Regions from separate parts of the Streptomyces lasalocidi genome, predicted to be linked through region 2. Evidence: riboswitches for the same ligand, from Rfam matches in the RefSeq annotation. Region 2 holds a riboswitch; each other region holds the start of a gene.
What was found. Region 2 has a riboswitch for cyclic di-AMP ahead of E4U91_RS30750 (M23 family metallopeptidase). Riboswitches for the same ligand answer to the same signal wherever they lie in the genome.
Positions count from the first base shown of each region.

Region 1: it holds a riboswitch for cyclic di-AMP, as region 2 does, so the genes downstream of both, E4U91_RS14355 (LysM peptidoglycan-binding domain-containing protein) here and E4U91_RS30750 (M23 family metallopeptidase) in region 2, are expected to answer to the same signal.
Region 3: it holds a riboswitch for cyclic di-AMP, as region 2 does, so the genes downstream of both, E4U91_RS21120 (C40 family peptidase) here and E4U91_RS30750 (M23 family metallopeptidase) in region 2, are expected to answer to the same signal.
Region 4: it holds a riboswitch for cyclic di-AMP, as region 2 does, so the genes downstream of both, E4U91_RS16560 (M23 family metallopeptidase) here and E4U91_RS30750 (M23 family metallopeptidase) in region 2, are expected to answer to the same signal.

Region 1 is NZ_SZNQ01000001.1:3,239,966-3,247,109, forward strand. It holds gene eno (phosphopyruvate hydratase) at 1-394, opposite strand, end outside; gene E4U91_RS14355 (LysM peptidoglycan-binding domain-containing protein) at 693-1,421, opposite strand; cyclic di-AMP (ydaO/yuaA leader) riboswitch at 1,426-1,618, opposite strand; gene E4U91_RS14360 (LysM peptidoglycan-binding domain-containing protein) at 1,814-2,866, opposite strand; gene E4U91_RS14365 (cytochrome P450 family protein) at 3,069-4,442, opposite strand; gene E4U91_RS14370 (nucleoside triphosphate pyrophosphohydrolase) at 4,439-5,410, opposite strand; gene E4U91_RS14375 (SurA N-terminal domain-containing protein) at 5,631-6,278, opposite strand; gene E4U91_RS14380 (glycoside hydrolase domain-containing protein) at 6,444-7,144, opposite strand, start outside.
Region 2 is NZ_SZNQ01000001.1:6,812,722-6,819,865, forward strand. It holds gene E4U91_RS30725 (aspartate aminotransferase family protein) at 1-59, shown strand, start outside; gene E4U91_RS30730 (helix-turn-helix domain-containing protein) at 130-744, shown strand; gene E4U91_RS30735 (DUF6126 family protein) at 741-875, shown strand; gene E4U91_RS30740 (tyrosine-protein phosphatase) at 900-1,697, opposite strand; gene E4U91_RS30745 (alpha-galactosidase) at 1,900-4,002, shown strand; cyclic di-AMP (ydaO/yuaA leader) riboswitch at 4,308-4,466, shown strand; gene E4U91_RS30750 (M23 family metallopeptidase) at 4,471-5,388, shown strand; gene E4U91_RS30755 (SGNH/GDSL hydrolase family protein) at 5,646-6,431, shown strand; gene E4U91_RS30760 (TetR/AcrR family transcriptional regulator) at 6,565-7,144, opposite strand, start outside.
Region 3 is NZ_SZNQ01000001.1:4,656,035-4,663,178, forward strand. It holds gene E4U91_RS21095 (ATP-binding protein) at 1-798, shown strand, start outside; gene E4U91_RS21100 (LuxR C-terminal-related transcriptional regulator) at 795-1,520, shown strand; gene E4U91_RS21105 (C40 family peptidase) at 1,566-2,645, opposite strand; gene E4U91_RS21110 (hypothetical protein) at 3,114-3,467, shown strand; gene E4U91_RS21115 (tellurite resistance/C4-dicarboxylate transporter family protein) at 3,445-4,443, opposite strand; gene E4U91_RS21120 (C40 family peptidase) at 4,566-5,768, opposite strand; cyclic di-AMP (ydaO/yuaA leader) riboswitch at 5,776-5,951, opposite strand; gene pcrA (DNA helicase PcrA) at 6,182-7,144, shown strand, end outside.
Region 4 is NZ_SZNQ01000001.1:3,710,277-3,717,420, forward strand. It holds gene E4U91_RS16550 (PrsW family intramembrane metalloprotease) at 1-271, shown strand, start outside; gene E4U91_RS16555 (aldo/keto reductase) at 338-1,282, opposite strand; gene E4U91_RS16560 (M23 family metallopeptidase) at 1,461-2,492, opposite strand; cyclic di-AMP (ydaO/yuaA leader) riboswitch at 2,502-2,659, opposite strand; tRNA gene E4U91_RS16565 (tRNA-Met) at 2,977-3,050, opposite strand; gene E4U91_RS16570 (dihydrofolate reductase family protein) at 3,127-4,257, opposite strand; gene E4U91_RS16575 (MarR family winged helix-turn-helix transcriptional regulator) at 4,365-4,880, shown strand; gene E4U91_RS16580 (GTP cyclohydrolase II) at 5,008-5,652, shown strand; gene E4U91_RS16585 (class I SAM-dependent methyltransferase) at 5,730-6,413, shown strand; tRNA gene E4U91_RS16590 (tRNA-Lys) at 6,478-6,550, opposite strand; gene E4U91_RS16595 (amino acid permease) at 6,666-7,144, opposite strand, start outside.

The DNA of each region.
Region 1 (7,144 bases), 3.6 Mb from region 2:
GCGGCAGGTCGCTGGCCTCGGAGGCGGCGTGGGCGACGGCGAGCGAGACGCCGAGGATGGCGTTGGCGCCGAGCGAGCCCTTGTTGTCGGTGGCGTCCAGGTCGAACATGGCCTGGTCGATCAGGCGCTGCTCGGTGGCGTCGTAGCCGACGAGCTCCGGGCCGATCTGCTCGATGACGGCGAGGACGGCCTTCTCGACGCCCTTGCCCTGGTAGCGGTTCTGGTCGCCGTCGCGGAGCTCGATGGCCTCGAAGGCGCCCGTGGAGGCGCCGGACGGGACGGCGGCACGGCCGGTGCTGCCGTCGTCGAGGCCGACCTCGACCTCGACCGTGGGGTTGCCTCGGGAGTCCAGGATTTCCCGGGCTACGACGACGTCGATGGACGGCACGAGCATCTCCTTCGTGGATGTGACGCGGGTACACGCAGTACCGCAGTGGCTCTGCGAGATGAGCCTAACCGGCTCCGGCGCTTCGGCCAGCCGATCGGCCACCTCGTGGACAGAACCGAGAGTAAATTGTTCCTGAACTGAACAAAACCCCGGTGCGGCAACCAGGACACGAAAAACCCCGCCCCGGTGCGTACGGGGGAGAACGCACCGGGGCGGGGAGCCCGTGGGGACGGGGGACCCTCACGGGCCTCCACCATGGAGGACCCGGATGTGAGGGCGCTGTGCTTCGGTCACGAGCCGGCTGTCACTTCAGGTGCAGCTGCTGGCCCGGGTAGATGAGGTCGGCGTCCTCGACGATGTCCTTGTTCAGCTGGAACAGCTTCTCCCAGCCGCCCTGGACGTGGTGCTTCGCGGCGATGGTGCTGAGGGTGTCGCCCGCGACCACCTTGTACTCGCCGTCACCCTTCTTGACCTTCTTGCCGGTCGGGGTGGTGACCGTCTTCTGCGACTTCTGCGTCTTCTGCGTCGAGGCGGCCGGGCGCTCGCTGGAGCGGGAGGCGGCCTGGTCCTCGCTGGAGCGGGTCGAGGTGGAGCTCGAGCCGCTGTTCGAGGAGTTGGAGCCGGAGGAGCTGCTGGAGGAGCTCGAGGAGCCGCCGGTGGAGGCGCCCGACAGACCCTTGCCGCAGACCGGCCAGGCGCCCTTGCCCTGGGAGGCGAGGACCTTCTCGGCGATCTCGATCTGCTGGGACTTGCTGGCGCGGTCGGCGGTGGAGGCGTAGGCGGTGCCGCCGTACGCGGCCCAGGTGGAGGCCGAGAACTGCAGGCCGCCGTAGTACCCGTTGCCGGTGTTGATGGACCAGTTGCCGCCCGACTCGCACTGGGCGACGGCGTCCCACTCGGAGGTGGTGGCGGCGGAGGCGTTGCCGGCCGCCATCAGCGGTGCGGCGATGGCGACACCGGTGACGCCGGCGAGCGCGGCGGCGCGGGTGGCCTTGGACGGACGACGGTGCTTGCCCTTGCCGGAAAACAGCATGGATCGATCCCCTCACCGACGCCTGCGAGGTGAGCTGTCGGGTTCGGGCCGGTTGAGTTGCCCGGCCGCACCCCCCTCTCGGACGGCGCGGCTCCACCCCAAGCCGGTCCCGGCGTCGGCGGCCTCGAAGGCCTCTCAACTACCGGACCCGGCACTTACCTTGGGTCCCCCGCTCCTGCCTACGGCGCTTGACGCGACGACTGTTCCCGGGCTGCCGCTGGCAGGATTCGGCGTTGCGACGGCCGGGGCTCGGGTTGCCGAGCGATCTCGACCGTAGACAGGTGATCGACGGAATTTCAAAGACGATCAGGGCTTCTGAGACTCATCCCACACTTTCGCCAAACCGGACATTCAATAGCGAAGCATGACGTGAACTCCCGGGGTTTTTCGCCCTATTCGGCCCCTAGAGACAGGGTCTGACCGGGGACGATACTGCTCGGGTCGGCGCCGATGACGTCCTTGTTCGCCGCGTACAGCGCACGCCACCCGCCCGCGAGGTCAAGGGAGTCGGCGATGGACTCGAGGGAGTCACCCGGGTGGACGAGGTAGCCCTCGCCCGCGGGGGACGCGTGGCGGCCGACGGAGGCGGTGCTGGTGCCGTCCTCGGCCGGGGCCTCCTCGGCACTGCCGCCACGGTGCTTGCCGGTGCCGGACGCCGTGACGGGCGCGCTGTCGGTCGTGTCGGCCGCGGCACCGGTGTCGACGAGGCTCCAGGACCCCACGCCCTGCTCGGACTTGTCCGGAACGTCCGCATACGGGCTGCCCGTGGGTGAGCTGTCCGGCGCCTGCGCGGCGGCGCCACCCTTGTCCGCACCCGTGGACGCACCCGGCACCGTGGACGTGTCCGACGGAACGGACGAAGCGGGCGAAGAGGGGCCGGAAGAGGCGGAGTCGGACGGGGTGGCGCCCGTGTCGCCGGTCGGGGTGGAGGACGCCGACCCGGACGAGTCGGACGAATCACCCGAACCGGTGGCGTCCGTGGTCTCCTTGGAGGAGTCGGACAGCCCGCCGGGAAGCGGTGCCTGCGACGCGTCGCCTGCCACGCCGGTGTCCACGCCCAGCGCGCCGTTCTGCTGGGTGAGCCCCGACGTCAGGCCGCAGGTTCCCCAGGCGCCGACGCCCTGGTCGGCGAGGACCTTCTGGGCCACGGCGATCTGCTGGTTGCGGCTGGCCTGGTCGGCGCTCGGGGCGTAGGCCAGTCCGCCGTACGACTCCCAGTCGGCCTGGGTGAGGCTCAGGCCGCCGTACTCGCCGTTGCCGGTGTCGGCGCTCCAGGAGCCCCCGGACTCGCACTCGGCGACCGTGTCCCAGACCGTGCCGTCGGCAGCGCTGGCGCCGGAGGCGGCGAGGAGCGGGATGGCGATGGCCGAGCCGGTGACGCCGGCCGCGACGAGGAGGGCCGGGGCCTGACGGGGGCGACGGTGACGACCGTTCCCGGAGAGCATGCGGGGGCCTTTCTCGAGACAGCACTGACCGGCGCGGCGGGTGCCGTGGGCACGTGCGGGTCGCCGCGCTGAGGGGTGAACGTATCGGCAGACGATCACTTGTCACAAGTTCATGCCGCGCAGATCACGTGAAGATCACAAAGTTGAACGCGTGTCATCTTCGCCTCCGCCCGGTGACGCCCCCGCCCCGCACCCCGGGTGATTACGGGTCAGGTGTGAACGTCACGGGCAACGCGCGCAGACCGCGCATGATGAGCCCGCCGCGCCACCTCAACTCGGCGGAATCGGCGGCGAGTTGCAGGTCGGGCAGCCGGGTGAGCAGGGTGGCCAGCGCGGTCTGGCCCTCCAGCCGGGCCAGCGGGGCGCCGAGGCAGTAGTGGATGCCGTGCCCGTAGCCGAGGTGCTGGTTGTCGCGGCGCGCGAGGTCCAGCACGTCCGGGTCGGCGAAGCGCGCCGGGTCGCGGTCGGCGGCGGCCAGGACGACGAGCACCGGGTCGCCGGGGGCGATGTCCTGGCCGCCGAGGGTGAGCGGCCGGGTGGCGAACCGCCAGGTGGCCAGCTCCACCGGCCCGTCGAAGCGCAGGAGTTCCTCCACGCCCGTCTCCAGCAGCCCGCGCTCGCCGCGGGCCAGGGACTCCTGGAGCCGATGGCGCTGCCCGGGGTGGGTGAGCAGGGCGTAGGTGCCGTTGCCGATGAGGTTGACCGTGGTCTCGAAACCGGCGAACAGCAGGATGAACGCCATCGCCGCCGCCTCGTTCTCCGTGAGGTGCTCGCCGTGGTCGGAGGCGCGGATGAGCCCGGAGATGAGGTCCTCGCCGGGCACCGGGTCGGCGGGCAGCGCCTCGCGCTTGCGGTGGATCAGCTCGAGGAGGTACCCCCGCATCTTCTTCACGGACCGCGCGACCCCGCCCCGCGGGCCGCCGCCGTGCCGGATCATCATCCCGGCCCAGTCCCGGAAGTCGTCCTGGTCCTCGCGCGGGACGCCCAGCAGGTCGCAGATGGCGTAGATGGGCAGCGGGAAGGCGAACTCGTGGATGAGGTCCGCCGAACCGGTCCGCGCGAACCGGTCGATGAGGTCGTCCGTCAGCTCCTGCACCCGGGGCGCGAACTCGGCGACCCGGCGCGGGGTGAACGCCTTGCTGACGAGCCGGCGCAGCCGGGTGTGGTCCGGCGGGTCGATGTTGAGCAGATGGGTCATCAGCTCGGCCTTGCGCTCGCCCGGGATGCCGGTCTTGCCCTTCGCGTGCGCGGGCTCGTCGTGGTGCGCCGGGTTCTTGCTCAGCCGCGGGTCGGCCAGCGCCTGCTTGGCGTCCCCGTACCGCGTGACCAGCCACGCCTCCACCCCGCTCGGCAACCGCGTCCACCGCACAGGCGCGTGCTCCCGCAGCCAGGCATAGGCGGGGTAGGGGTTGGCGGCGAACTCCCAGGTGAAGAGTTCGGGGGCGGGGCCGGGCGCCGGGGCCGGGCCGGGGGCTTCGGACGCGTGCGGGGTGGCGGGGCAGGACGCCGGGCCGGTCGGGCCGGTCGGGCCGGTCGTTCCGGTCGGGCCGGTCGGGGGGTGGGGCTGGGCTGTCACTGGTCGACGGTATCCGTGGGGGCGGCCGTCGGGTGGGCGGGAAGGCCCTCCGCCTCCCGGATCGCGTCCCGGTACGCGCGGGCCGCCGCGCGCAGGGCCGCCTCCGGGTCGACGCCCTCCCGCTCGGCGCGCGCCGCCAGGGCGAGGAGGTCGTACCCGATGCCCTCGCCGGCGGGCAGGGGGACGCCCAGGCCGGCGGTGCGCACCCGGGACGCCAGCTTGGCGCCGAGGGCCAGGCCGGGCTGGTGCAGGGGCACGCCGTCGGTGACGGACTCGCGCCGCTTCTCCGCCGCCTTGGTGCGCAGCCAGTGCTCCTTGACCTCCTCGGGGGTGGTCGCGGTCGCGTCGCCGAAGACGTGGGGGTGGCGGTGGATCAGCTTGGCGACGATCGTGGCGGCGACGTCGTCGACGGAGAAGGGCGCCTCCTCGTCCTCCTGGGCTATCCGGGCGTGGAAGACCACCTGGAGCAGGACGTCGCCCAGTTCCTCGCGCAGCTCGTCGCGGTCGCCGTCCTCGATGGCCTCGACCAGCTCGTACGACTCCTCCACCGCGTACTTGGCCAGGCCCCGGTGGGTCTGCCGGGACGACCACGGGCACTCGGCGCGGATCCGGTCCATGACCTGCACGAGGTCGAGGAGGCGCGCGCCGGGGAGGTCGTAGGAGGCGGGGAGCAGTTCCAGCTCGGGCAGGGCGACCCGGCCGGAGCCGGCCAGCCGGGCCAGGCCGTCGGTGAGGGCCGGCTCGCCCTCCCCCGTGGCCACGACGACCGCCGTGCGGCCGCCGGCGCAGGCCGCGACCAGTTCCTCGGCCGTGGGGGACGCCTCCTCGACGGTGATCCCGGCCTCGCGCAGGTACGGCAGCTGCGGGTGGGCGCCGTCCGCGCACAGCACGCGGTCCGCCGAGCGCAGCGCCTCCCAGGCCGGCCAGGACAGCAGGCCGGGGGCGACGCGGTGGCTGGTGGTGAGCAGGACGACCCGGCCGGTGGCGGTGCCGGTGGGGTCGGCGGGGCGGCGGGCGTCCGGGGAGCCGGAGGCGGCGGAGGCGGTCACATCGTTCACGCTTCGAACGTAACCCACACCGCCGACGGCCTCACGGCGTTGTCCACAGGCAGCACGGCGCGGTCGTACGATCACACCGGCCGGGGCCGTCCTGCGTGCCGCAGGCGCGGACGCGGGACGGCGGACGCGATCAGGCGGACTGCTTCTGTCCGGCCGTCGTCACCTCGCGCACCCACGGCGTGTCGGCGTCCACCCGGCTGACCTTCTGGACGTCCCAGCTGCCGTAGCGCGGGTTGAGGTCGACGCCGAGGTCCTTCGACGCCTTCGACAGGGCGCCCCAGAACTCGGGCCGGCTGGTGTCGGTGCCCAGCTCCTGCGCGAGCTTCTGGGCCTGGAGCTGGAGGCGGAGGTTGTCGTCGAGGCGCTGCGGCGGGACGCCGTACTGCTGGAGCCAGGCCGTCTCCAGGGCCTTCGCGCCGCCCGCCTGCTTCTCCAGGTCGGACCGCATCGTCTGGACCTCGCCCCGGCTGACGATCACGCCCGCGTCGCGCGCGGCGCGCTCCAGCACCCGGTCCAGGACCATGCCGTGCAGGGTGTCCCGGGCGAGGGTGCCGGTCTGGGCGACGGCCTGCGCGTACTGGGCGTCGTCCCGGACGGCCGCGCGCTGGGCCTCGCGCACCTCGTCCACCCGGCCCTGGAGCTGGGAGACGGTGATCCGCTGGTCGCCGACCACCGCCGCGGCGCCCGGGTGCGCGTCGTTCCCGCAGGCGGTGAGGAGGGGGCCGGCCGCGATGAGCGCGGCGGACAGCAGGAGCGCGGTGCGGCGACGGCGGTGCAAGGAAACCTCCCGAGGAGATTGTGCGACGGTGCACAAAGTCTTGCGGTGATCGATGGTAGGCAGTGGGACGGCTGGGGCCAACCCATTGGACCAACGATTCACCGGAACATCGGGTACCGCCGCACCGCCGCACCGACGCGCGGTGGCCGGGGCCGCGCCCGGCGGTCAGCCGACGAGGGCGACCGGTGCGTCCCACGCGTCGCGGTCGACGGTCAGCGTGTAACCGCCGCGCGTCTCCTTGCTGTTCACCAGGTACTGGTGGCCGCGGCTGTGGTTGGTGAACTGGGTGGCGCCCCAGGGCCAGTCGGCGGTGGTCGTCTGCTGCTTGTCCCACAGCGCGTACCAGAGGTTGCCCGGCAGGTCCGTCTTGTTCGTGGCCGTGGCGATCGCCTTGGCGCTGGAGCTGCTGAAGCCGTAGTAGCCGCCGCGGTACACCTTGCCCCGCAGGGTCTTCGTGAACGAGCGCACATACGTCAGCACCGCGTCGTTGCACGCCTTGTTGGTGATGTCGTACGGCTCCATGTCGAGGTAGACCGGGCTGCCGGCCTTCATGCCGAGCGCCGACGCCTTGGCGACCGCGTCGGCCGCGTCCTGCGCGCCGAGGGAGGCGGCGGTGGCCGCGGTCAGCTTCTCCGGGTTGGCGCTCGTCTGGCAGGGCGGCTGGGCGCCGACGTAGAGCGGGATGAGCTTCCAGCCCGCGGAGTTGACCGACTTCACCCAGGACGCGGTGAGGTTGGGCTGGGCGCAGCCGCGGTTCTTGCCGCCGATGTACACGGCGGCGGCGCCGTAGTAGCCGTCCGCCTTCCACGCCTTCATCGCGCTCAGCGAGGGCGCGGTGCAGGTGTCGAAGGCGCGGCCGGTGTAGG
Region 2 (7,144 bases):
GCGGGCTGATGTGGGACTTCGGCCGGACGCTGATCAAGCAGGCGGTGGCCCACCGCTGACGCCCTCCGACGGTTTTGCCTCTGAGGCAAAAGATTTGCCTCAGAGGCAAGATGCGGGCTGAATGGACGTATGAGTACGCCCGAGTCCCCGTCCGGTGCGGACGACCTGACGGCCGTGGCCCCGCAGCTGCGGGCGCTGCGCCGCCGCGCGGGCCTCACCCTGGAGGCCGCGGCCCGCTCCGCCGGCCTGTCGCCCGCCCATCTGTCCCGGCTGGAGACCGGGCAGCGCCAGCCGTCCCTGCCGATGCTGCTCGCGCTCGCCCGCATCTACGGTACGACGGTCGCGGAACTGCTCGACGAGTCGGTCGCCGACCGGGACGCCGTGGTGCGGGCCGGCGACATGGAGCCGACCCGGGCGGGCGGCTGGACGTACTGGCAGGCCGGTGCGGCCGGGCGCGGGATGCAGGCCCTGCGCGTGCACGTCCCGTACGGCTCCCAGGGCGACATCGTGCGGGTGCACCCGGGGGAGGAGTGGCTGCACGTCCTGCGCGGGCGGCTGCGCCTGCGCCTCGGCGACACCGCCCACCTGCTCGGGCCGGGGGACGGGGCGCACTTCGACTCGCTCACCCCGCACCGCCTGGCCGCCGAGGACCCCGACGGGGTCGACCTGCTGTTCGTCCACACCCTGCTGCAGAGCCCCACGGCCACGCTGTGCCTGGGCCCCACCCCCGGAGAGATGCCATGACCGAACGCCAGGACAGCCGCGAGGAGCGGTTCCCCCGCTCCCTGTGGATCCGGCTGATCATCTACATCGCGGTGGGACACGTCCTCGCCGCCTTCATCTGGCTGCTGTTCGAGGTGGGCGCCAACCAGTAGGGCACGGGCACCGGGAGCGCCGGCTCAGTCGAGCAGCCGCTCCCGCAGCCGTTCACGGGTCTCGGGAGTGAGCCCGAGCCCCTGCTCCAGATAGGCGTCGACGCCGCCCCAGGTCTCCTCGATCGTCTCGAACGCCGCCGCGAGGTACTCGGCGCGGGCGTCGAACAGGGGGCTGAGCAGCTCCATCACCTCGGGGGAGTGGGCGGAGCCTTCGCCGCTGCTGCGCCGCACCCGGTAGCGCCGGTGCTTGGCGTTGGACTCCAGGTAGTCGGCGAGGATGGCGTCGCGCTCCACGTCGAGCGCGAGCAGCGTCACCGCGACGGACAGCCCGGCCCGGTCCTTGCCCGCCGCGCAGTGCATCAGGGCCGGGACGCTGTCGTCCGCCAGCGCGTGCAGCACGCGCGCGTGCTCGGCGGTGCGCTGCCGGATGATGGCACGGTACGAGGCGATCATCCGGCCCGCGGCCCTGCCGTCCCCGAGCAGGACGCGCAGCTGCTCGATCTCGCCGTCGCGGACCATCTTCCAGAACTCCGCGCCGTCCGCGGGGTCGGACAGCGGCAGGTTCACGTTGCGCACGCCCGGCAGCTCGACGTCCGGGCCCTCCAGCTTCTGGTCGGCCGCGTTGCGGAAGTCGAAGATCGTGTGCAGCCCCAGGGAGGACAGGAACGCGGCGTCCTCGGCGGTCGCGTGCGCGAGGTGGCCGCTGCGGAACAGCACGCCGGGGCGCACCCGCCGGCCGTCCACGGTCGGCAGGCCGCCTACGTCACGGAAGTTGCGCACGCCGGCCAGTTCGGGCTCGGTCGACGGTATCTGCTGCGTCACGGGGGCTCCCTCCCGGTCGGTCTCCGCCCACGCGGCTCGTGGTGTTGGTCGGCGGGACGTCCCCCGACCCTACGACATGGATACCTCGGGCAACGGTCCGTCCAACCTGCGACAAGAGTGGTCCCCAGGCATTGTCGGGCAGCCCGTCACCCCCTGATGATGTCGGAACTTGATCGCGCCTGTTTGATTCAGTGGGGGTTTGATGCCCGAGACCGTCGCCGCCGGCCGTACCTGGCTCCTGTCGGGGCCCACGAGCAGCTACGCGCTCCACGTCACGGAGGACGACGTGCTCGTGCACCTCCACTGGGGCCCGCGCATCGCCCCGGCCGACGCCGAGGCCCTGGCCGCCGCGCCGCCGCCGTACTGGCCCTTCGAGTCCCCCCTCGACGGCCGCGAGGAGTACCCCGTGGAGGGCGGCCCGCGCTTCGTGCGACCCGCCCTGTCCGTGCGCGACGACGAACGCCGCGGCACGGAGTGGCGCTTCGAGGGCCACACCGTCGTGGGCGACAGTGACGGCGACAGTGGCGGCGGCGAGCTGCGGCTGCGCTTCCGTGACGCCGGACTGGCCGTGACGCTGCACTACCGCATGCGCGGCGACGTCGTGGAGCGCTGGACGACCCTCGCCAACGACGGCGCGACGCCCCTGGAGCTGCTGCGCGCCGACTCCGCCACCTGGACCCTGCCGCACCGCGAGGACTGGCGGCTGTCCCAGCTGCACGGCCGGTGGGCCGCCGAGTCCCGGCTGGTGCGCTCCCCGCTCACCTACGGCGAGAAGGTCATCGGCAGCCGCCGCGGCCACACCGGCCACCAGCACCTGCCCTGGGTCGCCCTGGACACCGACGCCACCGAGGAGAGCGGCGAGGTGTACGGCTGCGCGCTCGGCTGGTCGGGCTCCTGGCGGATCGCCGTCGCCCAACTGCCCGACGCGCGCGTGCAGATCACCGGCGGCGTCGGACACGACGACTCCGGCCTGCTGCGCCTGGCGCCCGGCGAGAGCTTCACCACGCCCGTCTTCGCCGGTCTGTGGACCGACGCCGGCCACGGCGGCGCGAGCCGCGCCTGGCACGCGTACCAGCGCGCGCACGTCGTCCCCGACGCCGACCGGGACCGGCCCGTGCTGTTCAACTCCTGGGAGGCGACCACCTTCGACATCTCCGAGGAGCAGCAGCTCGCGCTGGCCCGTCGGGCCGCCGCGATGGGCGTGGAGCTGTTCGTGGTGGACGACGGCTGGTTCGGGGCGCGCACCAGCGACCGGGCCGGGCTCGGCGACTGGACGCCCAACCCCGACCGCTTCCCCTCCGGTCTGACGCCGCTCGCTGACCAGGTGCACGACCTCGGGATGCGGTTCGGCATCTGGGTGGAACCCGAGATGGTCAACCCGGACAGCGACCTGTACCGGGCGCACCCCGACTGGGTGCAGCACCAGGCGGGACGCAGGCGCACGGAGCTGCGCAACCAGCTGGTGCTCAACCTGGCCCGCGAGGACGTCCAGGAGTACCTCTGGCAGCAGCTCGACGGGCTGCTGTCGAGCGCCCCGGTCGACTACGTCAAGTGGGACTTCAACCGCTGCTTCACCGACGCCGGCTGGCCCGGCGACCCGTACCCGCAGCGCCTGTGGGTGGACCACGTCCACGCGCTGTACGGCCTCCTCGACCGGCTGCGCGCGGCCCACCCGCACGTGGCCTTCGAGTCCTGCTCGGGCGGCGGCGGGCGCATCGACCTGGGGATCCTCGGTCGTACGGACCAGGTGTGGACCTCCGACAACACCGACCCGCTGGACCGGCTCGCCATCCAGCACGGCTTCAGCCAGCTCCACCCGGCGCGGGTCATGGCCGCGTGGGTCACCGACAGCCCGAACACCCAGCTCAACGGCCGGGTCAGCTCCCTGCGCTTCCGCTTCGTGAGCGCCATGGCCGGGGTGCTCGGGGTCGGCGGCGACCTCACCGGGTGGAGCGAGGAGGAGCTGGCCGAGGCTGCCGGATGGGTCGCCCTCTACAAGGAGATCCGGCCCGTGGTGCAGCACGGCGACCTCTACCGGCTGCGGCCCCCGGGCCTCGCGCAGGGCGGTCCGAGCGCCGTGCAGTACGTCCGCGGCGACGAGACGGTGGTACTCGCCTGGCTGGAGGCCCAGCGGTACGGCGAGCCGGTGCCGGCGGTGCGGCTGCGCGGACTCGACCCGACCGCGTCGTACGAATGCCGTGAAACGGGCGAAGTGCACCGGGGTGCGCTGCTGCTGCACCACGGATTGCGGACCGGGCTGCGCGGCGATCTGGATGCGACGGTTATACGCCTACGCCGTATCTAGGTCTTCTGTCCGAATTGGCGGTCTTCATTCCAACTCGCTGGGAAATGCGGAAAGGTGGGGCGGCGTCACGTGAGCATCGTCATATCCGTGACGGTGCGTCGTCCGTCATGTTCACGTAATGCTGGGATTCCGCGCGGGAATTGACGGAGGAAATGCTCTTTCCGTCGACGCTGGGTGACGGGGAATTCCGGAAAGGGATCAAGGGAAAAGCCCGGTCCGCGCAACCGGCGCTTGTTTCGGTGCGTCCGGGTCGCTTACGTTCCACACCAATCCGGACGGACGCCTAATCCTGCCGCCGTCCGGGGCCCGCACACCCACCCGTGCACGGCAGGAGCGGGGGACCCACAGGTACGACGCCTGTTCCGGTTCCCGGAACGGCTCGGGGTAAAGCCGTGTGCCCGCATACGGCCGGACATCTCCAGTCCGCACCCGACAGCTCACCTCGTAGGCGCCGGAGAGGAATTCGCCATGCCCGCGAAGGGTAAGCACCGCCGTCCGAAGATGCAGCGTTTCACCCGTTCCCTCGCCGTCGCCGGAACCGGCGGCGCCGCGCTCGCCCTCCCGCTGATGGGGGCCGCCGGTGCCCACGCCGCTCCGGCCCAGGCGGCCGCGCAGTCGGTCTCCGCCGCGCCGCAGCAGGCCGACGCGCACGAGAAGTCCGCCGCCCGGGCGACCTACACGGTCCGGGCCGGCGACTACCTGTCGAAGATCGCCGCCGAGCAGCACGTCTCCGGCGGCTGGCAGAAGCTGTACCAGGACAACCGCGAGGCCATCGGCGACAACCCGTCGCTGATCCACCCGGGTCTGAAGCTGTCCCTCGGCAAGAAGGCCGCGACCGGCACCTCGACCGCGTCGAAGTCCTCCGCCCCGAAGTCCTCCGCCCCGAAGTCCTCCGCGGCCAAGCCCCCGGCCCCCGCCGAGAAGCCGGCCGAGCAGAAGACGGCCACCCAGGCCGCCGAGAGCACCGGCAGCTCCTCCGGCTACACCCTCCCGGTCGCCGGCGCCACCATCGGCACCGCCTACCACACGGCCGGCAGCATGTGGTCCAGCGGCTACCACACCGGTGTCGACTTCGTCGTCCCGACCGGCACCTCTCTCAAGGCCGTCGCCGCGGGCACCGTCGTCTCGGCCGGCTGGGGAGGCGCGTACGGCAACCAGGTCGTCATCAAGTTGAACGACGGCTACTACGCCCAGTACGCCCACCTCTCGCAGCTCTCCGTCTCGGCCGGCCAGACCGTGACCGAGGGCCAGCAGATCGGCCTGTCCGGTGCCACCGGCAACGTGACCGGCCCGCACCTGCACTTCGAGATCCGCACCACGCCGGACTACGGCTCCGACGTGGACCCGGTCGCCTACCTGCGCGCCCACGGCGTCACCGTCGGCTGACCCTCCGGGTCACAGCACCCCCACGCCACCGAAGGCCGGGCCCCATCCCCTGGGCCCGGCCTTCGGTGTATTCAGGTCAGTGCATGCGGATCAGGCATCGCAGCCTTCCCCCGTGATCGCTTATTCCCTGATTGGTGAAGTCTTTAGGGGTGTCTTATCTCACCGTCCGTCAAGCCCCGCTTACGGTCGCGTAGGTCACATTCGAAGGAGGATCATGACCTGACGTGGCAGACGATTCGAAGAGTGACAGCAGATCAGTGATCGGGTCGTACGTGGCGGTGGGCGACAGCTTCACCGAGGGCGTCGGCGACCCCGGGCCCGACGGCTCCTTCGTCGGCTGGGCCGACCGGCTCGCGGTGCTCCTCGCCGACCGGCGGCCCGAGGGCGACTTCACCTACACCAACCTCGCCGTGCGCGGGAAGCTGCTCGACCAGATCGTGGCCGACCAGGTCCCGCAGGCGGTCCGTCTCGCGCCCGACCTGGTGTCGTTCTGCGCGGGCGGCAACGACATCATCCGCCCCGGCACCGACCCCGACGAGGTCGCCGAGCGCTTCGAGCGCGCGATCGCGACCCTGACCGCCGCGGCCGGCACCGTCCTCGTGACCACCGGCTTCGACACCCGTGGCGTCCCGGTGCTCCGGCACCTGCGCGGCAAGATCGCCACCTACAACGGACACGTCCGCGCGGTCGCCGACCGCTACGGCTGTCCGGTGCTCGACCTGTGGTCGCTGAGGTCCGTGCGCGACCGCCGGGCCTGGGACCACGACCGGCTGCACCTCTCCCCGGAGGGCCACACGCGCGTGGCGCTGCGCGCCGGGCTGGCCCTCGGCCTCCCGGTGCCGGCCGACCCGGAACAGCCCTGGCCGCCGCTGCCGCCGCGCGGCACCTTCGAGGTCCGCCGCGACGACGTGCACTGGGCGCGCGAGTACTTGGTGCCGTGGATCGGGCGCAGGCTGCGCGGCGAGTCCTCGGGCGACCACGTGACCGCCAAGGGCGCGCTGTCCCCGGCCGACATCAGGACGCGCATCGCCACGGTGGCCTGAGGCCCGCACGGCACGGCGCCTCGCGGACGCGTGGCCCTCTCCGCCGGGGAGCGCCACGCGTTCCGGGCCGCTCAGCCCTCCGGGTGCCCGATGCCGGGCCGCTCAGCCTTCGGGGTGCCCGATGCCGGGCCGCTCAGCCTTCAGGGGTGCCCGACGCCGGGCCGGTGAGGCCGAGTTCGCGGGCCAGCGCCTGCTCCACCCACTCCTGTGCCCGGGACCGTGACACCGTGCCGCCGTAGGACGTCAGCTGGACGGCGAGACCGTCGAGCAGGGCCGTGAGCCGCAGCGCGGTGGCGGCCGGGTCGGGGCAGGTGAACTCGCCCGCCGCGACGCCCTCGGCGACCACCTCGGCGAGCGCCGCCTTCCACGCCCGGTCCAGGTCCCGGGCCACCTCGCGCAGCGCGGGCTCGCGCAGCGACACCGCCCAGCCCTCGATCCACAGCCGCCAGCCCTTGGCCGGGCCCGAGGGGGCGTACCAGCGCACCGCCGCCCGCAGCCGGCGCAGCGCCGTCGTGCGGCGCCCGAGCAGCCGGCGCAGATGGGTAAGGTCGTCCTCGGCGGCCTGGGCGAACGCGGCGGCGACCAGCTTCTCCTTGGTCGAGAAGTGGTAGAGCACCAGCGCGTTGCTCACGCCGAGCGCCGAGGCCACGTCGGCGATCCTGACCGCCGCCGCGCCCCGCTGCTCGATCTGCTCGATGGCCGCCCGCAGCAGC
Region 3 (7,144 bases), 2.2 Mb from region 2:
CGCAGACGCACCCTGACCCTGCTGCGCACGGTCGGCGGCGTCCTGCTGGTCACCGCCGGCGTCTCGGGGGTCTTCGTCCTCCAGGGCTCGGTCGCCCACCTCGGCTCGGTCCTCCAGGCGGCGCTTGCGGTCCTCGTCGGCATCACCCTGCTCGCCGGACCGTACCTGGTGCGGATGACCCAGGACCTGTCCGAGGAGCGGCTGATGCGCATCCGCGCCCAGGAGCGCGCGGAGGTGGCCGCCCACGTGCACGACTCCGTGCTGCACACCCTGACCCTGATCCAGCGCAACGCGGAGAACGCCGCGGAGGTGCGCCGCCTGGCCCGCGCCCAGGAGCGCGACCTGCGCACCTGGCTGTACAAGCCGGAGGGCACCGGCAAGGACGAGGCCGACGAGCCGGCCACCCTCGCCGACGCGGTCCGGCGCAACGCCGCCGAGGTCGAGGACAAGCACGGGGTGCCCATCGAGGTCGTGGTCGTCGGGGACTGCCCGCTCGACGAAGGCATCGCGGCACAGATGCAGGCCGCGCGCGAAGCGATGGTCAACGCCGCCAAGTACGGTGGCGAGGGCGGCGCCGTACAGGTCTACGCCGAAGTCGAGGGGAGGACGGTCTTCGTGTCCGTGCGCGACCGGGGTCCCGGCTTCGACCTCGACTCCATACCCGCCGACCGCATGGGTGTCAGAGAATCGATCATCGGCCGCATGGAGCGCAACGGCGGTACGGCGCGGCTGCGGGCGGTGCCCGACGGCGGCACGGAGGTCGAGCTGGAGATGGAGAGGGCGGAGAAGACGTCATGAGCGATCCGACCGAGACGAACGCGACGGCGGCGGGGGAGCAGGCAGCCGACGGCGCCGGCCGGCGCCATGTGCGGGTGGTCCTCGTCGACGACCACCGGATGTTCCGCACGGGGGTGCAGGCGGAGATCGGCCAGACCGAGCAGACCGGCGTGGAGGTCGTGGGAGAGGCCGCGGACGTCGACCAGGCGGTCACGGTGATCACCGCGACCCGGCCCGAGGTCGTCCTCCTCGACGTGCACCTGCCGGGCGGTGGCGGGGTCGAGGTGCTGCGTCGCTGCGCCGCGCTGATGGCGGACGCCGCGCAGCCCGTCCGCTTCCTCGCCCTGTCGGTCTCCGACGCGGCGGAGGACGTGATCGGCGTGATCCGTGGCGGTGCGCGGGGCTACGTCACCAAGACGATCACCGGGTCCGACCTGATCAATTCCATCTTCCGGGTCCAGGAGGGCGACGCGGTCTTCTCCCCCCGGCTGGCCGGGTTCGTGCTGGACGCCTTCGCCTCCACGGACGCCCCGCCGGTCGACGAGGACCTCGACCGCCTCACCCAGCGCGAGCGCGAGGTGCTGCGGCTCATCGCGCGGGGCTACGCCTACAAGGAAATCGCCAAGCAGCTGTTCATCTCGGTGAAGACGGTCGAGTCCCACGTCTCGGCGGTCCTGCGCAAGCTCCAGTTGTCCAACCGCCACGAGCTCACCCGGTGGGCGACGGCCCGGAGACTTGTCTGAGCGAGCAGCTCCCGGTGACCGCATGCGCTGACACCCTCGGCCCGTTCACGCCACCCGGGTCGCTCCCGCGAACGGCATTTCGTCGATGGGGGCGATGCGCACCGGGGCCGAGGGGTTCGGGGCGTGGATCATCCGGCCGTTGCCGACGTACAGGCCGACGTGACTGATGCCGGAGTAGAAGAACACCAGGTCGCCGGGGCGGAGTTCGGAGCGCGAGACCCGGCGGCCGGCGTCGATCTGGGCGTAGGTGGTGCGGGGCAGGGAGACGCCGGCGGAGCGGTAGGCGGCCAGGACGAGTCCCGAGCAGTCGAAGGCGTTGGGGCCGGTCGCGCCCCACACGTAGGGGCTGCCGAGCTTGGAGTAGGCGTAGGCGACGGCCGCGGCGGCGCGGGAGGTGGGGGCCTGGGCGGTCGCGGAGCCGGGTGCCGCGAGGCCGGTGCGCGCGCCGGGCGCGGTGCGTGAGGCGCGGCCGGAAGCACCGGAGGCCGCGGTGTCCGCCGCGATGCGGGCGCGTTCCCGGGCGGTCAGCCGGGACAGCAGCCGGCGGGCCGCGTCCAGCTTGTCGGTGACCGTCTTCTTCTGCTGCTGGAGCTCGGCCCGCCGGGTCTTCAGGGCGGACAGTTCGACGCGGGCGGCGCCGCGCACCTGCTCGATCTCCCGCAGCTGCTTGCGGACGCCGGCGACGGCGGCCGACTGGCGGTCACCGGCGCGTTCAGCGAGGGCGACGCCGTCGAGGTACTGGTCGGGGTCGTCGGAGAGGGCCAGTTGCACGGCCGGGTCGAGCCCGGCGCTGCGGTACTGCGCGGCGGCCACGGAACCCAGCGCCTCGCGGGCGGAGTTGAGCCGCTCTTCCTTGCGTGCGGCCTCGTCCCGCAGCGACTCCAGCCGCTGTTCGGCCTGGTGCGCCCGCTCCTTGGCGCCGTTGTACTTCTCGGTGGCGACCTCCGCCTCCTGGTAGAGCTTGTCCACCTTGGCCTTGACCTGCGCCGGGGTCAGCGCCGGTTCGGCGTGGCCGGTGCCGTCGAAGGCGGTCGCGGTGGCCGCGCCGGCGAGCGCGAGGGTGGCCGCGGTGCGGACCGTATGGCCGCCGAGCGAGCGCTGTCGGGACTTGCGGTGCGCTGCCACGTGGGACTGCACGTCCTTTCGTACGACCGTCCCCCGCCCTCGTGAGGGGCGAGGTGCCGGGGAGCTCGGGCCCGGCCGCGGGGGACGGCGGGCGGGTCCGGCGACGCCCCGCACGGGGGAGCGGGGGCGCCGCCGGACCTTTCGGCGGTGGTGCCCGACCGCCGCCCTGGCCCGGGCGGCGGTGGAGAGCCGGTCACCTGGGGGAGGACGCTAGGCCCGTCCGTGTCGACCCGGTGACGAGATGTACGGAAATGACACGAGTGGATCGAGCGAGGACCGCATGTGACCGTGTCGGAGGTCCGGCGGCGTCGACTTCGCGGGGCGCGCTGACCGATGTGGGGAAGGGGAGGCGCGAGGGAGGGGCGCGCTGCTATGGACGCATATATGCGAGTGGGTGGATGTGCCGTGGGCGCTTGTCACGGGGCCGGTGTCGAGGGGCGTCCGGGCGGCTGATTAGAGTCCGGCCCCATGGACGTACTCATCCATCTCTTCGTCGGCCTGCACATCATCGGCATCGCCGCGCTCCTCGGCGGCTTCCTGACCCAGATGAAGGCGATGGGCCGGGGCACCGCCCGCTTCGTTCCGGCCATGCTGCACGGCGCGGCGACGATGCTGGTCACCGGCGTGATCCTGGTCGGCCTCAACCAGGCGGACGACCAGCACGTCAACAACGTCAAGATCGGCGTGAAGCTGGCGCTGCTGATCGTGATCCTCGGCCTCGTCTACGTGAAGCGCGACGACGAGAAGGTGGACAAGGGCCTGTTCGGCCTGGTCGGCCTGCTGACCGTGGCCAACGTGTTCATCGCGGTCCTGTGGACCTAGCAGGTCCCCACCCGCGCGAGGCGAGCGCCGCCCGGGCCGTGGTGAGCGCTCCCGCCGCCACGGCCAGCCAGGCCGCGACCGCGATCCACAGCAGCACCTGCCCCGGCCCCTTGAGCCAGGGCACGTCGAGGGCGGGGGCGACCGACAGGGTGGCCACGGCCGTCATGCCGAGGGGGAACACCGTCGACCAGCGGCGCACGTCGTAGCCGGGGCGCCGCCACAGCAGCTCCGCGGTCAGCAGGACCACGAACCACGCCAGGTCGAGCACCAGCAGTGCCCCGGTGACGGTGCGCAGGACGTCGGTGTCGTCGCCGTTCCACAGGTACAGGCCGGCGTCGTCCGCGGCCAGCAGCTTCGTGCCCGCCAGCGCCGAGATCGCGAGGGCCCCGCCGGCCACCCAGTGGTCACCGGCGCCCGTGGCGATCTGCCGCAGGTCGAAACGGCTGAGGGCGAAGAGGTAGAGCAGCAGCCCCAGCCAGAAGAACACCAGCGCCGTGTGCGCGAGCCACGCCACCGCGTCGGCCCGTGCCAGCGTCGCCCCGAGCACGGCGAGCCCCTCGGTGGCCACACAGCACAGGAACACCGCTCCCGGCATGCGCGGCCGCACGTGCCGTACGACGCGCACCAGCAGCACCGGCCAGAGCAGTGCGGAGAGCGCCAGCAGCGCCGCGGCGAGCGACTGCCACCCCGCCACCGAGATCCTCGTCCCGAGGACCGTCGTGGCCGCCACGGCCGTCAGCGCCCCGGGCGTGCCCGCATCGGCCAGCCACCGCGCACGGTCGCGCGCCAGCCGTACGACGAAGTCCGCCGCGAGCGCGACCCAGGCGACGGCGGTCACCAGCAGGGCGAGGCGGGACAGGAGGTCGTGGCCGGTGAGGCGCAGCCCGACCGACAGGATGCCGGTCGCCATCACGGCGGCCCCGGCAGCGGGCGGACGGTGCGCCCACCAGGCGCGCAGAGGTGAGGTCCCGGACATGCGCCCGATGCTAGGCCGTGTCCGCAAAGTCGCGCTTGCCCCGCGAAAGCCGACACGACCCGGGAAGCGTCGGGCGCCGTGCGAGCGGGCCACGCGCGCGTGCGCCCGTGAAGACGCCGCCGCTACGCCGGCCGCACCACGCTGTGGATCGCCGACTCGCCGTCGTAGTAGACGGACTCCTCGCGGACGTACGCGCCGGGCTTCGGGGCGTGGATCATCATGCCGTTGCCGATGTAGAGGCCGACGTGGCTGACGTCGCCGTAGAAGAAGACCAGGTCACCGGGCCGGGCCTGGGAGATCGGGACGGTGGTGCCCGCGTCGACCTGGTCGTAGGTGGTGCGTGGGAGGGTGACGCCGGCGGCCTTCCAGGCGGCCTGGGTGAGGCCGGAGCAGTCGAAGGAGCCGGGGCCGGTGGCGCCCCAGACGTACGGCTTGCCGATCTGCGCGCGGGCGAAGGCGAGCGCCTTGTCGGCCCTGGTGGCGTAGGCGGGGTCCGTCGCGGCCGAGCCCGCGGACGGCGAGGACGTCCCTGAGCCCGCCCCCGACCCCGACCCTGATGCCGCCCCCGACCCGGACCTGGACCCGGACGCGCTCTCCTGCTGGGCCGCCCGCGCCGCGGCCTGCTGCTTCGCCAGCGCGGCCGCCTGGCGTGCGGCCTCCTCCTGCTTGCGCTTCTCGATCGCGGCGAGCCGCGCCTTCTCCTGCGCCGTCAGCTGCGCCAGCAGCTCGCGCGCGGCCGTGAGCTTCTGCTGGACGGTGGCCTTGGCGGTCCGCAGGTCGCTCTGCGTGTCGGAGAGCGTCCGCAGGCTCTGCGAGGCCTCCTGGCGCTTCTTCATCGTGGCCGCCTGCTCGGTCACGTAGTCGTCGACCGCGCTCTTCTGCCGTTCGGTCATCCGCCCCATGAGCTGGGTCTGGTCGAAGTAGTCCTGCGGGGTGTCGGCGAGCAGGAACGTCGCCGTGCCGGGGGTGGTGGCGCCGGTGCGGTACTGGGCGGCGGCGAAGGTGCCCAGGTCCTCGCGCGCGGTGTTGAGCTCCTGGGTGCGCCGGGCGACGTCGTCGAGGAGGCCGTCGACGCGCCGGCGCTGGGTGGCGGTCTGCTCCTTGGCGGCGTTGTACTTCTCGGTCGCCGACTCCGCCTGGCGGTACAGGTCGTCGACCTTCTTCTCGACCTCTTCCAGACTGGGCCTGCCGTCGTCGGCGGGCGCGGCGTGCGCCGTCTGGGAGAGCAGGGCCACCGAGGTGAGGGCGGCGGTGGCGAGGACGGGCGGGCGTATCCCGGCCACCCGTGGTCCCGCGGAGCGGGGCTTGCGGTGCTGCGACGCCAAGGGAGGCGACTCCTTCCACGGTCCGCCTACCGGGTTAGCTGTCGGGTTCGGGCGGTCGGTCGGAAGGGTTGCCCTACGGCCGTGTCCCCCCGCGGGAGGACGGGCCGATTCACCCCAAGGATCTCGGTGGGTCCCCGGCTCCGGCTGCCGTCGGGGGCGGGCCGGACTCGGCGGAGGCCGCGCGGCCCGGCGACGTTCGCCGGTGGGTGTCGTACGGCCTGCCGGAACGGTAGCCAACGCGTGGGGCGCCTGGGAAGGTTGACGGGTGATATGCCCGATACATTTTCGTGACCTCGGCGTGTCCGGATCTGCACCGGAGCACAGTGTGTCGCGAAGGGCGCGGAGCGTCACGACTGCCCAGTTTCCGGGAGGGCGACCGGGGTGTCAGTGGGGCCCCCTAGACTCGTAGAGCGATGAGCAGCCTCTTTGACGACAGCTTCCTGGCGAACCTCCAGGCCCCGCGGGGCCACGAGGAGGAACCTCCGCCGCCCCCCGAGGACGATCACCTGCCGGAACCGCTTCCGGACGATCTGTTCGCCGGGAAGTTCGACGCGCCCCCGGACCGGGAGACCCACTACCGCGACGGCGCCCCGCGCCCGGTGCTCGACCCGGCGGCGCTCCTGGACGGGCTGAACGACAACCAGCGCGCCGCGGTCGTGCACGCCGGCACGCCCCTGCTCATCGTCGCCGGCGCCGGCTCCGGCAAGACCCGCGTGCTCACCCACCGCATCGCCCACCTGCTCGCCGAGCGCGACGTCCACCCGGGCCAGATCCTCGCGATCACCTTCACCAACAAGGCCGCGGGCGAGATGAAGGAGCGCGTCGAGCAGCTGGTCGGCCCGCGCGCGAACGCGATGTGGGTCATGACCTTCCACAGCGCGTGCGTGCGCATCCTGCGCCGCGAGAGCAAGAAGCTCGGCTTCACCTCGTCCTTCTCGATCTACGACGCCGCCGACTCCAAGCGCCTGATGGCGCTGGTCTGCCGTGACCTGGACCTCGACCCCAAGCGCTTCCCGCCCAAGTCCTTCAGCGCCAAGATCAGCAACCTCAAGAACGAGCTGATCGACGAGGAGGACTTCGCCGCCCAGGCCACCGACGGCTTCGAGAAGACCCTCGCCCAGGCCTACGCCCTGTACCAGTCGCGGCTGCGCGAGGCGAACGCCCTCGACTTCGACGACCTGATCATGACGACGGTCAACCTGCTGCGCGCCTTCCCGGACGTCGCCGAGCACTACCGCCGCCGCTTCCGGCACGTGATGGTCGACGAGTACCAGGACACCAACCACGCCCAGTACGCCCTGGTGCGCGAGCTGGTCGGCAGCAGCGAGCACGCCGTGGACGTGCCGCCCGAGGCCGTGGTCCCGCCCGCCGAGCTG
Region 4 (7,144 bases), 3.1 Mb from region 2:
CTTCGTCGTCCGAGAGGGCGAGCTGCTGAACGAGCTGTGGCGCCGGCGCGAGATCGCCCGGCCGGCGCTGGAGTACGCGGGCCGGGTGGCGGCCCCCATGCCGGTGCCCCCGGCGGCCTGGCCGGGACACGGCTTCGGGTACGGGTACGGGTACGCGCAGGCGCCGGGACAGGGATACGCCCCGGTGCAGGGACCGGGGCACGCCCAGGGGCACGGATACGGGTATCCGGCGAGCGGCCCGCACCCCGCGTACAACCCGTACCGGACGTGACCCCACCGGGCCGCGGGACGTCCGGCCCCGCCGGATCACCCACCGGGGACCACCGGTGGCGCGGTCCTACGCCGACGCCTCCGTCAGCGCGTCCAGTTCCCCGTCCGTGAGCTCCAGGTCCGCCAGCGCCAGCAGGTCCGGGAGCTGGTCGGTCGTGCGGGCCGAGGCGAGGGGGGCGGCGACGGTGGGCTGGGCGGCGAGCCAGGCCAGGGCGACCGTGGCGACCGGCACCTCGTGGGCGGCGGCGACCTCGTCGAGCGCCGTGAGGACGCGGCGGCCCCGCTCGGTGTCCAGGTGCTTGCCCGCACCCGCGGCCCGTGCGCTGTCCACGGTGGTGCCCGGGCGGTACTTGCCGGTCAGGAAGCCGGAGGCCAGGGCGTAGTAGGGGACGGCGGCCAGGCCCTCGCGCTCGGCCAGGTCGCGCAGCGCGCCCTCGTAGGTGTCGCGGGACACCAGGTTGTAGTGCGGCTGGAGGGCGACGTACCGGGCCAGGCCCTCGCGGTCGGAGAAGGCCAGGGAGGCGCTGAGCCGCTCGGGGGAGATGTTGGACGCGGCGATCTGGCGGACCTTGCCCGCCGTCACCAGCTCGTCGAGCGCGCCGATGATCTCCTCCACCGGCACCTCGGGCTTGTCGAAGTGGGTGTAGTAGAGGTCGATGCGGTCGGTGCCCAGGCGGCGCAGGGAGGCGTCGGCGGCGGCCTTGATGTTCGCCGCGGTCAGGCCCTGGTAGTCGGGGTGCTGGCTGACCTTGGTGGCGATGACGACGTCGTCGCGCTTGCCGCGGGACGCGAGCCACTTGCCAATGATCGTCTCGGACTCGCCGCCGCTGTTGCCGTCGACCCAGGCCGAGTAGGAGTCGGCGGTGTCGAGGAAGTTGCCGCCGGCTGCGGTGTAGGCGTCGAGGACGGCGAAGGAGGCGGTCTCGTCGGCCGTCCAGCCGAAGACGTTGCCGCCGAGGGCGAGCGGGAAGACCTCGAGGTCGGAGGAACCGAGTTTACGCAGAGCAGTCATGCCCTGTTCCAACGACCGGCCGGGGGGCGGTCATCCCGTCGGCCCGCAAACTTCACGTAAACCGGAACGGCCGCCGCCGGTTCCGGGACGGGGGTGCATGGGCCGGCCGGTCCGGGGAACCCGGTCCCCGGCCGGCCGCCCGATCAAGGGACGGGTCAGGGGGCGGGCCAGGGTCGGGTCAGGGGGTCAGGCCCTTGTCCCGCAGCCACGCCATCGGGTCGATCCCGGTGGCCGCGCCGCCGGGGTGGATCTCGAGGTGCAGGTGCGGCCCGGTGACGTTGCCGGTGGCGCCGACGCGCCCGATGACGTCGCCGGTGCCGACCTTCTGGCCGGCGCTGACGCTGATCGAGGACTGGTGGCAGAACCAGACCTCGGTGCCGTCGTCGAGGGTGAGGATCGTGCGGTAGCCGTAGGCGCCCGCCCAGCCCGCCTCGGTGATCGTGCCGCTGTGCACGGCCTTGATGAGGGTGCCGGTGGGCGCCGCGAAGTCCAGGCCGGTGTGGTAGCCGGAGGACCACATCGAGCCGGCCTGGCCGAACGTCGAGGTGATCGTGTACGACGACGTCGGCAGCGTGTACTGCTTGGCCAGCTCGGCCAGGCGCGCGGCCTCGGCCACCTTGGCGGCCTGCTCCTCGGCCTTCTTCTTCGCGGCGGCGGCCTTGGCCTGGGCCTCCTGCTCGGCCTGGGCGGCGGCGTCGGCCTCCGCCTTGGCCGCGGCGGCCTCGACGACGGCGAGCGCCTTGGTGTCGACCTGCGTCTGCTGCGACTCGGCCTGCGCCATGATCCGGGTGCGCAGGGCCTCACCGGCGTCGGCGGTGCCCTGGGCGGTGTCGTCCGCGGTGCTTCCGAAGGTGCTGAGCGCCGCGGGGGCGGCTTCCTGCGGGGCGTCGTGGTCGGAGATCAGCGAGCCGACGGAGGGCAGGTCGGGCAGCGAGATGGAGACCGGCGGCTTGCCGGTGTTGGCGCTGGCCATGCCGCCCGCGCCGACGGCGGCGATGACGCCGACGCCGAGGACGGTGGAGCTGCGGGCGAGTCCGCCGCGCTGCTTGGCGACGCGGTGCCGGCCGCGTACCGGACGGAGGGAGTCCGCGGTGGGGTTCCACTCCTCCCAAGGGCCCTCGTCGACGCGCTGACCGCCGTAGGCGAACGTCTCCGTGGGACGCTGGCTCGGCAGCGAGGGGGCTTCTGGGGCAGGCCGGTTGGACGCCACGCGGGCGCGCTCCTTTCCTTCCGTCGCCTACCGGGTTAGCTGACGGGTTCGGAGCGGGAAGGTCTCCTACGCGCGTATACCGGCCGCTGGTGGGCGGCGGCTTCCGCGTGATTCACCCCAAGGTGGTGGTTCCCCGGTTCCCTTGCGGGATTCGGCGCGTGCGCACGGAGCCGCCTTCGGTGACGGCTGGGACGACCGCGCTGCGTTATCGAACGTTAATAGACACGGAGGCAGCTTTCCAAGCCGTTCCGCTTGATCAACAACATTTTTGACCTGGACTTTCCTGCCACGACCGGGGAAAAACGGGCGAGTTGGCGGGGAATCAGGGTGCCCAGGGGAAGAGATCAGTAGTCACCGGTCGTTTGATAGTGACTCAGTTGTGATGCGAAGGGCGGTCGGACACTCACGCAGAGTGAGGGCGCGCGGGAGGCTGCGGAAACACCGAGGGCCGGAACCCTTTCGGATTCCGGCCCTCGGTCTTCAGTAGCGGGGACAGGATTTGAACCTGCGACCTCTGGGTTATGAGCCCAGCGAGCTACCGAGCTGCTCCACCCCGCGGCGATGACTCCACTGTACGCCATGTGCGGGACCAAAAGCGAAACGGTTGTCCAGGGCGCCCGGACGGGCACCGGGCTCACCCCAGGAGGTGCCGGTTCGGCTCCTTGGCCCGCCCCTCGTACTCGGGCAGTACGACGACGTCGGCGCCCCCCGCCGCCAGCAGCCCGTTGCCGTCCGCCGCCTCGACGAAGGTGTCCGGCTCGCGCCAGGCCGTGACCACCCGGCGCACCCCCGCGTCGAGGATGAGCCGGGCGCAGGGCGCCGGGCGGGAGGCGCGGCGGGCGCACGGCTCGAGGCTGCTGTAGACGGTCGCGCCGGCCAGGCGGGGGTCGGCGGCTCCGAGCTTGGCCAGGGCGGCCTCCTCGGCGTGCACCACCGGGTCGCCGCCCTCGCGGGAGTGACCGCGGGCCAGTTCGGTGCCGTCGGCGGCGACGACCACCGCGCCGACGCTGAACGCGGTGTCCGAGGGCGGGCACCGGTCGGCCAGGTCGCAGGCGAGGGCCAGCCAGCGGCGGTCGGCGGCGGAGGGCAGCGGGCCGGTGCCGGGGGCGGTGGGCTCGTAGCGCATCAGGACGACGTCCTCGATCCGCCGCGTCTCCACCAGCCGCAGCCGTCCGCCCTGATAGGCGCCGGGGCCGAAGAGGCGGGGGGCGTCCGGGTCGCCGACGAACAGGGGCGCGAGGACGAGCTGGAGCTCATCGGCGAGGCCCTGCTGGAGCAACTGGGTGTGGATCGTGCCGCCCCCCTCGACCATGAGGCGGCGCACGCCCCGTGCGTCGTGGAGGTGCTCCAGCGCGCGGCGCCAGTCCAGGTCGGGTCCGAGGGCGGCCACGTCGGCGGCGATGCCGGCGGCGCGGGCGCGGTCGGCGCCCCGGTCGGTGGTCAGCAGGAGCTTGTCGCCGCCCGTGTGCCAGAACCGCGCGGCCGGGTCGAGGTCGCCGGAGGCGCTCACCGTCACCTTGAGCGGGTAGGCGGGCCGGCCGGCGGCGACCCGGGCGGCTCGGCGCCCGGCGGAGTTGACCAGCAGGCGCGGGTTGTCGGCGCGCAGGGTGCCGGCGCCGATGAGGATGGCGTCGACGGACGCGCGCACCTCGTCGACGCGGTCGAAGTCGGCCGGGCTGGACAGCAGCAGCCGCTCCGGGCCGGTGTCGTCGAGGAAACCGTCGAGGGAGACGGCGGCCGAGAGCAGGACGTACGGGTACGGCATGGGGCGCGCTCTCTTGTGGGACGGGCGGGACCGGCGGGCGTGGCGCGACCGGGAGCCTCCCGGGACGCAGCCTTGGTTCAAATCTGAAGCAAACCTACACTGGCGGCATGACGACCCGCTGGCTGACCTCCGACGAGCAGCGCGCCTGGCGTGCCTACATGGCGGCCGCCCTGCTGCTGGAGGACACGCTCGACCGGCAGCTCCAGCAGGACGCCGGCATGCCGCACCTGTACTACTCCCTCCTGGCCAACCTCTCCGAGGCGCCCGGGCGGCGGCTGCGGATGACCGACCTCGCCGAGCGGTCGAAGATCACCCGCAGCCGGCTGACCTACGCGGTCGCCCGGCTGGAGAAGGACGGGCTGGTGCGGCGCGAGCAGTGCCCGTCGGACAGGCGCGGCAGCGTGGCCGCCCTCACGGACGAGGGCATGGCGGTGCTGGAGCGCACCGCGCCGGGCCACGTCGAGACGGTCCGCGCGTCGCTGTTCGACCGCCTCAGCCCCGAGCAGGTGGGGCAGCTGGAGGAGATCTGCTCGCGGATCGCGGGCGGGCTCGTGGACGGGGCGCAGGAGGGGGGCGGCCCGGAGGACCTGCCGTGGAAGCGGCGCTCGTCGCCCTGTGCGTGAGCGCGGCGGGGCGGGCCGGAAGCCCATTGCTTCAAACTTCAAGCACAGGTAGGGTCGGGCTCCGAGGATCTGCTTCAAATCTGAAGCAGCAGGAGGGCGGTGCGCCGCCCAGGACCCGGAGAACCGCATGCCCGCTGACCTCACCGCCGCCACGCCGCGCGCCCGCGTCCGGGTCCCGCTGCGCTTCCACGACGGTTACGCCGTCGACGCCGACCTCGTCACCTTCGACGGCCTCGTCGACGGCCGCGAGCACATCGCCGCCGTCCTCGGCGACCCCGCCCCCGGCAGCACGCCCCTGGTGCGGCTGCACTCCGAGTGCCTGACCGGGGACGTCTTCGGCTCGGCCCGCTGCGACTGCGGCCCGCAGCTGCGCGAGGCCGTCGAGCGCATAGCCGAACGCGGCGGCGTGCTGCTCTACCTGCGCCAGGAGGGCCGGGGCATCGGCCTCTACAACAAGCTCGACGCGTACGCCCTCCAGGACCAGGGCCTGGACACCTACGAGGCGAACGCCGCCCTCGGCCTGCCCGAGGACGCCCGCGACTACACGGCCGCCGCCCAGATGCTCCGCGCCCTCGGCGTCACCCGCCTGGACCTGCTCTCCAACAACCCCGACAAGGCCGACCAGCTGCGCGCGCTGGACATCGACGTCCACGACCGCGTCCCGACCGGCGTGTTCACCACCCCGCACAACGTCCGCTACCTGCGCGCCAAGGTGCTGCACACCAGCCACACGCTGCCGCTCGGGGACCTGACGGAACTGCACGCGGGCTGAGCGCGGGCGGAGCCCCCGGCTGGCGCCGCCCGGGAGGCCCGGCGTACGGACCCCGGGGCCGGGGGTAGGCACCGGACGTGACGAACCCGCCCTCCCCGCAGCAGAATCCGGCCGCCCCGGCGACCCGCCGCAGCTACGACACCGTCGCCGAGCGCTACGCCGCCGACATCGGCGCCGAACTCCCCGGCAAGCCCCTCGACCGCGCCCTCCTGGACGCCTTCGCCGAAGTGACCCGGCACGGCCCGGTGGCCGACGTCGGCTGCGGCCCGGGCCACGCGACGGCCCACCTCGCGGGCCGGGGCGCGGCGGTGACGGGCCTCGACCTCTCCCCCGGGATGTGCGCCGTGGCCCGCCGCGGCACCGGACTGCCCTTCGCCGTGGCCGACATGACCGCCCTGCCGCTGCGCTCCGGCAGCCTCACGGGGCTGCTGTGCTGGTACGCGCTCATCCACCTCGACCCGCCCCGACGGGCCGCCGCCTACGCGGAGTTCGCCCGCGTCCTACGCCCCGGCGGCCACGCCCTGCTGGCCTTCCACACCAGCACCGCCGACGCCCGCCCCGGCGAGTCCGCCCACTTCAGCGACTGGTGGGACCACCCGGTGGACCTCACCTTCCACTTCCTGGACCCGGCCACCGAGACGACGTCCCTCACGGACGCGGGCCTCACGGTCACGGCCCACCTCGACCGGGCCCCGTACCCCGGCGTCGAGCACCCGAGCAGGCGGTCGTACCTGCTGGTGCGGCGGGACGGGGAGGGGTAGGCGGGGGCCGGGCGCCGGAAACACCGCGCCCCGGTCCGGGGATCCCTGGACCGGGGCGGTGTCGTAGGCCGTGTGGGACTCGAACCCACAACCAATGGATTAAAAGTCCACTGCTCTGCCAATTGAGCTAACGGCCCGGGCGATGTTGCCTCCCCGAGCATAGCCGGACCGGGCCGGGTGTCCGATCGGGTATCGGGACACGGGCGGGTGGACGTGTCGTGGCGCCAGCCGCTGCCGGGGAGGCGGCGGGCGTCACGGGTCGGCGGGCTCCGGGGCCGCGGCGGCACGGCGGGACGCCTCGCGGGCGCGGGTGCGTTCGTGGTCGGGGTCGAGGAACCAGTGGCGGGCCGAGGCCAGCCACCAGGCGGCCGCGAAGCCGAGGACCACGAGGACGGCCACGGGGGCGTAGTTGAACGTCTCCCAGGTGACCGGGGAGACCTGCGGCAGCATGAACAGCACGGTGATGACGCCCACCCAGATGACCGCCACCACGCCGATCACCTGCGACCAGCGGCCCAGGTGCCACGGGCCGCGCTCGAAGGCGGCGCCCTTGCGCAGGCGCAGCAGGGTGGGGATGACGTAGGCGACGTAGAGGCCGATGACCGCGATCGAGGTCACCGCGGCGTAGGCGGTGTAGTTGATCAGGTACGGCAGGCCCAGCGCGAGGGCGGCGATGGCGGCGAGCCAGACCGCGGCGACCGGGGTGCGGGTGCGCGGGCTGACGGTGTGCC